DNA from 4 places in the Massilia sp. KIM genome. Region 1 is predicted to be linked to each of the others. Evidence: predicted binding sites of a transcription regulator. Region 1 holds the regulator's gene; each other region holds the start of a gene.

Region 1 (3,203 bases):
CGCTTCAGCGCCATGTGGTCATGACTGCGGAGCATTTGCTTGTGCTTCAGAACCTGGCGATCCAGCTTATCCATCAGGGTATCGATCGCGGCGTACAAGTCTTGCGCGACACTGGCCACGTGCAGGGTTTTCCCCGATACCTGTAGGTTGATTTCCGCTTTTTGCCTTTTTTCTTTCTCAGTGAGATTGTCGACGCAGAGGAAGACATGGGTGTCGATCACTTGATCGAAATGCCGAATGATGCGCTCGAGCTTATTCTGAACGTATTCACGGATAGCGGGGGTCACTTCGAGATGGTGTCCACTGATTGTGAGGTTCATACACACTCCTTTGAAGATGTCGCGCCGCCCAGGCACAAGGCAGGAGTGGGCAGCGCTGTTACAAGGCTTTGCGGAGGCTGACGGGAGGGATCTTGAGCGCTTCACGGTATTTCGCGACCGTCCTGCGCGCAATGACCATGCCTTGTTCCCCGAGCATCTCCGCGATCTTGCTGTCGGATAATGGATTCTTAGGGTCTTCTGCTCCTGTCAATTGCGCGATGAGCGCGCGGATCGCCGTCGAAGAGGCTTCTCCCCCCGCCTCGGTGGCGACATGGCTTCCGAAGAAGTATTTCAACTCAAACATGCCGTGCGGGGTCAGCATGTACTTCTGCGTTGTGACACGGGAAATTGTGCTCTCGTGTAGACCTAGTGTATCAGCTATCTCACGTAAAACAAGGGGCCGCATGGCAACCGCACCGTGCGAAAAGAAATTCTTCTGGCGCTCGACGATGGCCTCTGCCACACGGAGGATGGTGTCGAAACGCTGGCGCATGTTCTTGATGAGCCACTTGGCTTCCTGCAGCTGGGCGTTCATGCCTTCGCACTTCCCCTGCTTCATGAGCGAGGCGTACAGGCTGTTCACGCGCAGGCGCGGCATCACGTCCGGATTGAGCAACACCGCCCAGCCGCTCTTGGCGCGCCGCACGATCACGTCCGGCACCACGTAGTCCGAGACGTTGGCCGCGAAGGCCGCGCCCGGATGCGGATTGCAGGCGCGCACCACGGCCTGCACCTCGCGCAGGTCCTCGTCGTCGCAGTCCAGCGCCTTCTTGAGCTTGCTGTATTCGCGCTGGGCGAACCAGCTCAGGTAGCCCTCGACGATCTTGAGGGCCAGGCGCCGCGTCACCAGGGGCACGCCGGGCATGCGGCGGATCTGCAGGGCCAGGCATTCGCCGGCGCTGCGCGCGCCCACGCCGATCGGGTCCAGGCTCTGCACCAGGGCCAGGGCGCAGCGCAGCTCGTCCATCTCGATCTCGAGTTCCTCCGGCAGGCGCGCGTGGATCTCGTCCAGCGGTTCTTCCAGGTAGCCGTTGTCGTCCAGGGCGTCGATCACCAGCTCGGCCAGCGCGCGGTCGCGCGCCGAGCAGCCGGTGGTGCGCACCTGTTCCATCAGGTGCTCGCGCAGGGTGACACTGCTGGCTTCCAGTTGCGGGCGGCCGTCCTCGTCGTCGCCGCCGCGTCCGCCGCCGCCTTCGCCCCAGTCGCCATCGTGCAGCTCGCGCTCGCCGCCCTCGGCGGCGCCGTCCGCGCCGTCGGCGTGCTCGGCCGGCGCGGCCTCGCCTTCCGCCGCGCCGGGCGTGGCGGCCGGCGCTTCGCCATTGGGCGGCGCGTTATTGATGGCGCCATCTGCCAGCAGGCGCACCGAGCGGTCGAGCGGATCGTCGAGGCGCTCCAGCATCGGATTATCGGACAGGATCTGCTCGATCTCCTGGTGCAGCTCGAGCGTGGACAACTGCAGCAGGCGGATCGACTGCTGCAGTTGCGGCGTCAGTGCAAGGTGCTGGGAAGTGCGTAGCTGCAGGGACTGTTTCATGTCTACATGCGGAAGTGTTCACCCAGGTAGACGCGGCGCACGGATTCATTGGCGATGATGTCGTCGGGCCGGCCCGAGGCCAGCACGGCGCCCTGGTTGATGATGTAGGCGCGGTCGCAGATGCCGAGCGTCTCGCGGACGTTGTGGTCGGTGATCAGGACACCGATCTTGCGCTCCTTCAGGAAGCGCACGATGCGCTGGATCTCGATCACGGCGATCGGATCGACGCCCGCGAAGGGCTCGTCCAGCAGCACGAAGCGGGGATTGGTGGCGAGCGCGCGCGCGATCTCGACGCGGCGCCGCTCGCCGCCCGACAGCGCCAGCGCCGGGCTCTCGCGCAGCTTCTCGATCTGCAGGTCGGCCAGCAGCGTGTCGAGGCGCTCGTTGATCTGCTCCTTGGTGAGCGGCTTGCCGTCCTGCTTCTGCAGCTCGAGCACGGCGCGGATGTTCTCCTCCACCGTCAGCTTGCGGAACACCGAGGCCTCCTGCGGCAGGTAGGACAAGCCCAGCACCGCGCGCCGGTGGATCGGCAGGCTCGAGATGTCGGTGCCGTTGATGTCGATGCTGCCGGCGTCCGAGGGCACCAGGCCGACGATCATGTAGAAGGAGGTGGTCTTGCCGGCGCCGTTCGGCCCCAGCAGCCCGACCACCTCGCCGCAGTCGACCTGCAGCGAGACGTCGCGCACCACCAGGCGCTTGCCGTAGGTTTTCTGCAGCCCCTTGACGATCAAGGTGCTGCCGCAGTCGCGGGCCTCCATCACTGCTTCCCTGCCGGGGCCGCGCCCTGCGTTGCGCCTTGTGCCGGGGCCGCGCGCTTGGGCGCCAGGATCAGGGTGCCGCGGCCGCCGCCGACCTTGCTCTCGCCGCTGGCGTCGTTGCGCACGGTGGCGACTTCCTTGCGGTTGTCGTAGGCGATGAAGGGCGCGGTGATCTCGTTGGTCACGCGCTGGCCTTCGAGCTCCTTGACGATCGCGTTCGAGAACAGCTTCACGACCTCGGTGCGCTCTTCGTATTCGATGCGCTGGGCCTGGCCGTCGACCCACAGGTCGGGGCCGCCGTCGCGCTTCTGGCGGAAGGTGGCGACCTTGCCCGGGTTCGCGGTCAGGGTCACGCTCATGTAGCCTTCCGGGGTTTCCTTCACCAGGGCGCGGTCGGACTTGAGCACCAGTGTGCCGCGGGTGACGACCACGTTGCCGGTCAGGATGCGGGTCTGGGTGACTTCGTCGACGTCGAGCGAGTCGAAGTTGATCACCGCCTGCTTGAGGGAATCGGCGCGCTCGGCCATGGCCGTGAGCGACACCAGGGAGAGGAATGCGACAGCGAGTAGTTTCTTCATATTGTGCTGGTCA
Region 2 (3,203 bases), on a different contig from region 1:
CAAGCCGTGTTCAGCCCCGAAGTCAGGGACACCGCGAAGGGCACCATCGCCCACCTGAAGGCGCCGCGCGACAGCGTGCAGCGCGCCGAGGAAGCTGCCCGTCCGGGCTGGATCGTGTTCCCGCGCTACGTGGCCGGCGCGGCCGTGCAGATGGACACGCTCGCGCCGGCGCGCACCTTCACGCGGGTGGCGGAGAACAGCTTCAACTATGGCCTCCTTGGACGCGAGGGCTTCGAGGCCCTGGCCGGCCTGGTCGAGGCCGCGCCCGGTTTCGAGCTGAGCTACGGCCACCTGGACGAGGCGCTGGCGCTCTTCGATCGCATGGCGGCCGCATGAAGGCGCAGGCTTCGCCGCTGCTGCAGGTCCTGCGCGCGCCGGAATCCATGGCTGCGCTCGGGCTGGCCGACTGGGACCTGCTGTTGCGCCAGGCCGAGCGCGCGGAGATGAGCGCGACCGTTCTGGCCCTGGCCGAGGAGCACGGGCTGCTGGAGCGGCTTCCGGCCCCGGTGCGCGAACAGTTCGCCTGGCTGCCGCCACTGATGCGGCGCCACCGCCAGGGCTTGACGTGGGAGGTCGGCGAACTGGCGCGGCTGCTGGAGCCGCTGGGCGTTCCGCTGCTTTTGCTCAAGGGCGCCGCCTACGCGCTGGCCGACCTGCCGCCGGCGCGCGGCCGCCTGTTCTCCGACATCGACATCCTTGTTCCCCCTGAGCACCTGGGCGAGGTCGAGGCGGCCCTGATGCTGGAAGGCTGGGTCACCAGCAATCCCGACCCCTACGACCAGCGCTACTATCGCGAGTGGATGCACGAGCTGCCGCCGATGCAGCACGCCCGTCGCCAGACCGTGCTCGACGTGCACCACGCGATCCTGCCGCGTACCGCGGCCGCGCGGCCGGACTCGGCCAAGCTGTGGCGGGCTGCGCTGCCGGTGCCGGGCCAGCCGCGGCTGCGCACCCTCGCTCCGGTGGACATGGTGCTGCACAGCGCGGTCCACCTGTTCTACGAGGGCGAGTTCCACCATGGACTGCGCGGCCTGTACGACCTGCACCGCCTGTTTGCCCACTTCGGCGCCAGCGAGGATTTCTGGGATGCCTTGCCGCGCCGCGCGCGCGAGCTGGAGCTCGGACGCCCGCTGTTCTACGCCCTCCGCTACGGCAGGCGCTTGCTCGGCACGTCTGTGCCGCAGCGGGTGCTCGAGGCCATGGCGCCGGCCGCTCCCGCCGCCCCCCAGCTGGCCTTGATGGACGGCTTGTTCGAGCGCGCCCTGCGACCCCAGCACCCGAGCTGCGACGATTGGCTCAGCCCGATCGCCCGCTTTTTCCTCTACATCCGCGGCAACTGGCTGCGCATGCCGCCCTTGCTGCTGGCGCGGCACCTGACACGCAAGGCGTTTGTTTCCAAGAAGCAGCAGGTAGCTGGCGTCTGACCGCCGCCCTTGGCCGCCGCTCCCAGGCCTGGAAGCTGTCGATTTTTTTTACACCTGACCCGGCTTTGTCGCGATAGCCGGCGGCCGGAATTTACAAGTTGTTGAATAATAAAGTAAAAAATTTTCTGGCACGCTAGTTGCTTAATGATGATCGAGCGTCAACACAAAGCGAGCTCGACGAATATTACTGCTGATTGCAACGCACAACGAGGACTTACACATGAAAAACCTTAAACTGAAACTGGTCGCCGCAGCCTCGACCATGGTCATGCTTGGTGCTGCAGGCAGCGCTCAGGCAGGTTCGCACGCACTGGCTGCGATGAACATCCAGAACTTCAACATCGTCACGACCAACGTGAGCTTCTTCGCCTCGGTCGATACCTCCTCGACCAGCGCGATCCTGAACGGCGCCGGCGCAGGCCCGAACGGCGGCACCGGTATCTCGGACGCCAATATCGCCGTGGCCCCGGGTTCGAACCCGGTGCTCGGTAACAACGCCGCATTCACCGGCGGTACGATCACCCCGGTGGGCCGCGCCCTGCCAGCGACCAACTACTCCTATGCTGACGCGCTGATCGAACACGGCCCTGGTGGCGGCCTGCCGTTCAACGCCTACACCATCGCTGAAAGCCACCTGCGCGACGCAGGCTCGGCATCGGGTACCTCGACCAACTCCTCGGCGACCGGCTTTACGGCCAGCTTCACCGCTGGCCAAGGCGCGACCCTGGACTTCAGCTTCCTCGCCGACCCGCTGATCCGCACCTTCCTGCAGCCGACCACCGGCACCTTCGCACAAGGTACCCTGAGCGCCAGCCTGACCATCGCCTGCGCCTCGAGCGTTGGTTGCGGCACGCTGCCGGACGGCTCGACGATCATGGAAGGCGAGACCGTGTTCAGCTGGGCTCCGAACGGCCGTGCCGGCGGCGCCAACGGCGTGACCGGCCTGATCGGCGGCATGGAATACCTGGATGCCGAGAACCTGAACCAGTCGATCAGCCGCCTGACCGCCGGCGAATCGAACTATTCCGACCTCGCCACCCTGGGCGCCTTCCGCGCCATGACCGGCATCCTGAATGCAGGCTCCTACACCCTGACCCTGGCGATGACCTCGACCGACTCGACCCGCAAGGCCGTGCCGGAACCGGGCTCGCTCGCCCTGCTGGGCCTCGGCCTGGGTGGCCTGGGCCTGATGGGCCGTCGCCGCCAGCGCAAAGCCTGAGCTCTTCGGCGCTAGCAATCAAAGCAGTTCCGGCCTTGCCGGAACTGCTTTTTTTTATGGGCGGCAGGGCGCCCCCCGCCATGGGGGCTTTCGCTGTCCTGCATGCACAAAATGCTCTCCGGTCCCACTCACTGCGTTATCATGATCCTCGATTTACACAATGCAACTTGCAACGCTGTTGACCGCGTTGTTCGAGACAGTCGAGAGTAAACCATGAACACAAGTCAGATCGAGCAGATCCTGGACCTCGCGCGCTGGGCGCCGAGCGGCGACAACACCCAGGTCTGGCGCTTCGAGATCCTGGGCCCCGACCACTTGGTCGTGCATTGCTTCGATACCCGCGAGGATTGCGTGTACGACCTCGACGGCCATCCCAGCCAGATTTCCTACGGTGCGCTGCTCGAAACGATGTCGGTCGCGGCGACCAGGTTCGGCTTGCGTACCGAGGTCAAGCGCCTCGAGGGCGGCGCGCCGACCGAGGCGAAGTTCGAGGTGCGCTTCCTCGAGGATGGCGCGGTCGCGCCCAGCCCCTTGCTGCCGGCGATCACGGCGCGCACCGT
Region 3 (3,203 bases), on a different contig from region 1:
GCGCGCTCAGGGCTTCGACGTGGTCCTTGTTCTTGTCCAGGAAAGCCGTCAGGCGGGCGCGCGCGGCGCCGAAGTCCTGCCTGGCCAGCGCCATCTCGCCCAGGTGGGCGGCCGCCGGGTAGTAGTCGGCGCGCAGCGCCAGCGCTTTCTCGAAATGGTCGCGCGCCTTGTCCTGCTCGCCCATGGCCAGGTGCACGCTGCCTTTCAGGTCGGTCACCACGGCGCTGCGCGGATGCGCCGCCGCCAGGCTCTCGGCCGCGGCCAGCGCGCGGTCCAGGCGCTGCAGGCGCATCTCGGTGCGCACCAGGGCCACGCCGGCGTCGACCGCGCCGCGATCCAGCTCCGTGGCGGCGCGCAGGTCGCCCAGCGCGCTCTCCAGTTCTCCCGCGCCCAGCTTGCTCAAGCCCAGCGAAGCGCGCAGCTCCGCCACCTCGGGCGCCAGCGCGCTGGCCTGCTGGAACAGTTCGACCGCCTTGCCGAAGCTGTGGGCCTGCAGGTGGGTCTCGGCCGCCAGCGCCATCAGCTGGACGTCCTTGCCGCCCGCTTCGAGCAGCGGCGCCAGCACCGCCATCGCCTCCTTGGTCTGGCCGCTCCTGAGCAGGGCGGCGGCCAGCATCTTGCGGGCATAGAGGTTGTCCGGGTCGTACTTCAGGTAATGGCGCAGGTGGTTCTCGGCCTGATAGGGCTCGTTCAGGTTCAGGCTCAGGGCGCCGGCCAGCAGCACGCTGGGCATGTGGTCGGGCGCGACCCGCAGCAGGCGCCGCAGGGCTTCCTGGGCCGGCTCGTGGCGCCCCTGCGAGAAGTTCAGCAGGGCCTCGGTATAGGCCAGCAGGATGCTGTTGGGGGTCAGCCTGCGCGCCGCGTCCAGGTCCTTGCGCGCCTGCTCGTACTGGCCGAGCGTGATCGCGAGGTCGGCCTTGAGGATGTGGGCGGAGCGGTGACCCGGGTTGAGCGCCAGGATGCGCTCGTACACGCGCATCGCGTCCGCGCCGCGCCCGGCGCTGCGGTGCAGGTCGGCCTGGAACAGCAGGGCCGTGGCGTCGTCGGGCCGGGCCGCCAGGGCGCGCGCGCACAGGGTCGCCGCTTCGTCGGCGCGGCCGCTGCGCAGGGCCAGCCGGCCGAGGCCGACCATGGCGGAGACCGTGCCCGGCGCCTCGGCGAGCACGGCTTCGTAGAGCTGGCGCGCTTCGTCCAGCCGGCCCAGGCCGCGCAGGGCGTCGGCGCGCGCGGTGCGCAGCACGGGGTCGCCGCCGGCGGCCACGCCCTCGCTTTCTTCCAGGGCCTTGTCGTAGCGGGCCTGCAGCAGCAGGGACTGGAGCAGCACCGGCCTGGCTTCGGCGGAGGGAATGCCGAGACGCATCGCCTCGCGCGCTTCCTTTTCGGCGAACTCGGAATCGCCGCTGTCGAGATAGACCCGCGCCAGTTGCAGGCGCAGCGCAGGGTCGCCGCGCTGCGCCTCGATCGCGTTCTTGAGCTGGATGATGGCCGCGTCGTAGTCGCCGCGCTGCTGGCGCAGCGTCGCGTCGCGCCGCAGTTCGGCCACCGGCGCCTGCCGGGCCTGCAGGTAAAGCGCGCTTCCCAGCGCCGCCCCACCGACGAGGACGGCGCCGCCGAGTATCCACCGTGTGGACCAGATGCGACGTTTTACTTGCTGTTCGGACATCATTATTCTCGACGAGGTGTTTATGATCGATTATGATTTGTTGCTTTAACGCCAGTCAATCTCGTCGGAAATTTTTACACCGGGCACTGTTGTTTTTGCGGGTAAAAAAGCAAGCGCTTGATTTTGCTAGAAATTTCCAATTGGCATGATTTATGCATCGCCCTGCCTACCATTCCTTGACACCTCGACCATGATGAAACCCTTGCTCACCAGTGCCCTGGCCGCCCTGTCGCTGCTCGCCGCCCAGGCTGCGCACGCCGGAGACATCAGCGATTCCGCCGTCGACGGTTATTGGGGCGGCAACGACCACGGTTCGGGCGACGTGATCGGCGGCAGCGTGTACGACATCAAGGGCGCGAACATCACCCGGGTCGGCGACGTGCTGACCATCGTGATCTCGACCAACTTCGCCGGTCACGCAGGCGTCGCGCCCAACATGGCCTCGGGCGGCATCGGGTATGGCGACCTGTTCCTGGCGGAGAAATGGAATCCCTTCGGCACCGACGTGCACCACGCCAAGGACAATGCCTCCAACGGCACCCTGTGGGAATACGGCTTCGCCCTGGACAACCGTTTCAGCAACACCGGCGGCACCTTCAAGCTGTACGAGCTGAACGGCGCTACGAATGCGCAGAACATCCGCAACACCGAATCCTTCATGAGCTGCAAGCTGGGGGTGGACTGCACCTACCGCGAGGGCCAGGCGACGGGAGTCAAGACTAGTTCCTCGACGGTGAGCAACACCGGCCTGGTGGGAACCTGGAAGGTGCTGGCCGACCAGTCGCTGACCTTCAGCATCAACATCGCCAACAGCGGCCTGGCGAACTATTCGACCCTGGCCATGCACTGGGGCGAAACCTGCCAGAACGACGTGATCGAGGGCATGACCTCGCTCGGCAAGGGCGTGCCCCTGCCAGGCTCGCTGCCGCTGCTGGCCGCCGGCCTGGGCGGCATGCTGCTGGTCCGCCGCCGCATGGCGGCGGCGCCGCGCTGAATCCTGCTCAGCGGCCCGCCGCGTCCCTTCCCATCCTCAGCATCCGCCGGCGGTAGCGCCGCGCGGTCACCCAGAACGCCAGCGACAGCAGCGCGAACCCGGCCTGGCCCAGGGCCAGCGCCAGCACCGAATGCGAGAGCAGCGGCGCGACCACGCCCGCCACGATCGCGCCCAGCAGGGTCGACACGAAGGACTGGCAGGAGGCCACGGTGCCGCGGATGTGCGGGAACAGGTCCAGCGCCAGCAGGGTGGCGCCCGGCGCGATGATCGAGCTGCCGAAGGTGAAGAAGAACATCGGCGCCACCGACCACGGCAGCGAAGGCGGCAGGAACAGGTGGAAGCTCACGTTGAACACCACCGCGCCCAGCATGAAGAAGAAGCCCATGCGGATCTGGCGCGCGAAGTCCATCTTGCCGGCCAGGCGGTTGGCCGCCAGCGCGCCAAGGAAGATCCCGCTCACGGTCGGCACGAACAGCCAGGCGAACTGCGAGGGACCCAGGCCCAGGCTTTCGGGCAGCATCACGGGCGCGGCGGCGATGTAGAGGA
Region 4 (3,203 bases), on a different contig from region 1:
ATCGCCCAGGTAGACCGGCGCCGGCGCCATGCTCGGGTCGATGCGACGCAGCTCGTCGGTGCGATCGCGCAGGGCGTCGCGCTCGTCCTTCTGGCGCTTGAGCGTGGCCATCAGGCGCAGTTGCATGGCGCGCAGGCTGTCGTCGTCCGGCGCGGCCGGGTCCTTGGCGGCGCGCGGCAGGGCGGCCGGGCCGACCACCTTGCTGGCGCGGTCCCACAGATACCAGTCGCTGCCGACCCGGTAGTGCACGCCGCGCTCGTCGGCGGTGTACTGCACCGCTTCCAGCTTGCTGGCGCCGCGGGTGATCTGCACCAGGGCGCCGCTCTTCAGGTCGCGCTCGAACAGGTCGTTATTGCGCAGCACCAGCATGCGGCTATGGTCGCGGCTATAGATCAGGTCCGGGCTGTCGAGCTTGCCCAGCTCGGGGTCCGCCACGCGGCGCGGCTGGGGCAGGGCCTGGAAGGTGTCGCGGATCGGCGAGCCGGTGCGCTTCTGCTTGTAGTACACCTGCTTGCCGTCCCAGCTCCACCAGGCCGCTTCGACCGGGTTGCCGATCCAGTCCGGGTGGGCCATGGCCTGGTCGAGGGTGATGGGGGTGGAGGCCGCAGCCGGCAGCGCCAGCAGCGCAGCGAGTAAGAATACGGGTGGTCGCATCGTCATGGTTTGCTTTCTTGCCAGAAAATTCGAACTGCATTCTAGCTCAGGCGACTCTTTGCGATGCGTCAATACAGGCGGGATTTTTGTCGTAAAGACGTAGCGCCGCGCATGCGGCTGCATGGGCGGCGCTCGGGAGGAAAGCCATGTTGCGGCGCAATGCCGCGGGCGGCGATCAGATCGCGGTGTAGGGGCCTTTCGGCGGACGCGGCAGGAACATGGCGACGCGGCCGACGATCACCAGCACGGCGAAGGCGATGGGGACGTATTCGAGCAGGCTCATGATCAACCCCGCACCGAAGGCGCCCAGCCGCCGTGGGCGGCGTAGAGCTCTTGCGAGAAAGCGCGGATGGCGGCGAGGGCGGCGGCGATGAAGTTGGTGGTGGCGGTCATGGGTTTCTCCGGTAAATGCTGCGATGTTGCGTTGCAGTATAGGAAGAATTTCGTCATAAGAAAACTTTAGATTCGTGATTCCATCGATACGAACGGTGAATAGTTGTCGATGTTGCTCCACGGCAGTTATTTGTTGCGCGAATGTCTCGCCCGAGCCGGCGTGAATAAGAAGGGCGAAGGGAACTGTGTCTTTTGGTGGGTGGTGCGAATCTTGCATGACCTGCTGGCATGAAATCGCCAGACAGTGCTTCACCCCATTTGCCGCACCTGCGCATCGTCGTCGTGCTGCCCGCCACGGTCGCGGGCGCCGACCCCGACGAAGCCCTGGCCGCCCAGGCCCGGCGCAGCGCCGCGCTGCGCATTGGGCTGCTCGAGTCGGGCTACGACCTGGTCGCCTCGCTGCCGGCGGACGTCTTCCTGCCCGAGCGCATCGCCCAATTGCAGCCCGACCTGATCATCGCCGACAGCGAATCCGACGCGCGCGACGTCCTCGAACACATCGTGATCGCCACCCGCGACGAGCGCCGCCCCATCGTCCTGTTCACCGAGGACGACGCCCCGGCCAGCATGGACGCGGCGATGGCGGCCGGGGTCTCGGCCTATATCGTGGCGGGCCTGCAGCCGGAGCGCGTGAAGCCGGTGCTGGACGTGGCGCTGGCGCGCTTCCGGCGCGAGCAGAAGCTGCTGGAAGAGCTGTCCGACACGCGCCAGAAGCTGGCCGAGCGCAAGGTCGTCGACCGCGCCAAGGGCCTGCTCATGACGCGCTACAAGCTGACCGAGGAACAGGCCTACCAGCGCCTGCGTACCCTGGCCATGAACAAGAACATGAAGCTGGCCGAGATCGCCCAGCGCATCCTCGACGTCGAAGACCTGCTCGGCTGAGGCCGCGGGCAAAGGAGAGTTATGGCAGACCTGGCAGGAGGCGGCGCATGGGCCGCCGGATCGGACCAACCCGAGATCGACACCGTTCGCATCGGCTTCATGCCGCTGGCGGACTGCGCGCCGGTGGTGATGGCCTCGGTGCTCGGGCTGGACGAGAAGTACGGCGTCAAGTTCGCGCTCAGCCGCGAGCTGTCCTGGACCGGCATGCGCGACCGCCTGCTGGGAGGGGAGCTGGACGCGGGCCAGGTGCTGTATGGCCTGCTATACGGAGTCCAGACCGGCATCGGCACCCAGCAGCGCTCGATGGCGGCGCTCATGAACCTGAACCAGAACGGGCAGAACATCACGCTGTCGCGGCGGCTGGCGAACTACGCCCACGAGCCGGCCCAGCTGGCGCGCCTGCTGCACGCGGAGCGGCGCCGCCTGACCCTGGCGCACACCTTCCCGACCGGGAACCACGCGATGTTCCTGTATTACTGGCTGGCGGCGGCCGGCATCGATCCCGGGATCGACTGCCAGCTGGTGACGGTGCCGCCGGGGCAGATGGCGGCCAGTCTCGCGGCAGGGCACATGGACGGCTTCTGCGCGGGCGAGCCCTGGGGCCAGCGCGCGGTGCGCGATGGGGCCGGCGTGCTGGCCGCGTCGAGCGAGCAGGTGTGGCCCAACCATCCGGGCAAGGTGCTGGGCACGCGCGCCGAGTTCGCGGACAAGCATCCGAACACCTGCCGCGCGATGGTCGCGGCCCTGCTGGAAGCGGCGCGCTGGCTGGATGCCTCGCGCACCAACCGCGAGGCGGCGGCCGAGGTGCTGGCCAGCCCGGCCTACGTCAACGCGGCGCGCGAAGTGCTGACCTATTGCCTGGCCGGGCGCCACAGCGAGTGCGGCGGCTGGCGCGGTCATAACGGCCTGCGCTTCTACGCGGACGGCGAGGCGAGCTTTCCCTGGCTGTCGGATGGGATGTGGTTCATGACCCAGCACCGGCGCTGGGGCCTGCTGCGGGAAGACCTGGACTACCTGGCGGTGGCGCGCTCGGTCAACCGGGTGAAGCTGTATCGCGAAGCGGCGGAACTGAGCGGGACGCCGCTGCCGCAGGGGGAACTGCGCAGTTCCACGCTGATGGATGGGAAGGTGTGGGATGGTAGTGATCCCGAGGGCTACGCTTCGAGTTTTGCGCCCCCTGCCCGTCATTCCCGCGAAGGCGGGAATCCAAGTTCTTAGCGTAGTGGTGACGCATGCAAACTTGGATTCCCGCCTGCGCGGGAATGACGGCTTTG

The links. Region 1 encodes sigma-54, which starts transcription at its own class of promoters, with help from an activator protein. Its sites were predicted from a motif close to TGGCANGNAANCTGCTTT; they were not measured.
Region 2: B0920_RS26165 (EDSAP-1 family PEP-CTERM protein) is a predicted target of sigma-54. The motif match lies at 1,551-1,568, and genes of this name have one in related genera.
Region 3: B0920_RS15420 (VPLPA-CTERM sorting domain-containing protein) is a predicted target of sigma-54. The motif match lies at 1,805-1,822, and genes of this name have one in related genera.
Region 4: B0920_RS12930 (ANTAR domain-containing response regulator) is a predicted target of sigma-54. The motif match lies at 1,248-1,265, and genes of this name have one in related genera.

The regions. Positions count from the first base shown of each region.
Region 1 covers NZ_MVAD01000003.1:203,577-206,779, forward strand. The annotation lists gene hpf (ribosome hibernation-promoting factor, HPF/YfiA family) at 1-320, opposite strand, end outside; gene B0920_RS21170 (RNA polymerase factor sigma-54) at 379-1,854, opposite strand; gene lptB (LPS export ABC transporter ATP-binding protein) at 1,857-2,612, opposite strand; gene lptA (lipopolysaccharide transport periplasmic protein LptA) at 2,612-3,190, opposite strand.
Region 2 covers NZ_MVAD01000004.1:398,205-401,407, forward strand. The annotation lists gene B0920_RS24380 (HprK-related kinase A) at 1-336, shown strand, start outside; gene B0920_RS24385 (nucleotidyltransferase family protein) at 333-1,424, shown strand; gene B0920_RS26165 (EDSAP-1 family PEP-CTERM protein) at 1,645-2,643, shown strand; gene B0920_RS24395 (molybdopterin biosynthesis protein MoeY) at 2,857-3,203, shown strand, end outside.
Region 3 covers NZ_MVAD01000002.1:143,382-146,584, reverse strand. The annotation lists gene prsT (XrtA/PEP-CTERM system TPR-repeat protein PrsT) at 1-1,663, opposite strand, end outside; gene B0920_RS15420 (VPLPA-CTERM sorting domain-containing protein) at 1,854-2,657, shown strand; gene B0920_RS15415 (multidrug effflux MFS transporter) at 2,665-3,203, opposite strand, start outside.
Region 4 covers NZ_MVAD01000001.1:2,971,475-2,974,677, reverse strand. The annotation lists gene B0920_RS12935 (S9 family peptidase) at 1-660, opposite strand, end outside; gene B0920_RS12930 (ANTAR domain-containing response regulator) at 1,276-1,929, shown strand; gene B0920_RS12925 (CmpA/NrtA family ABC transporter substrate-binding protein) at 1,951-3,147, shown strand.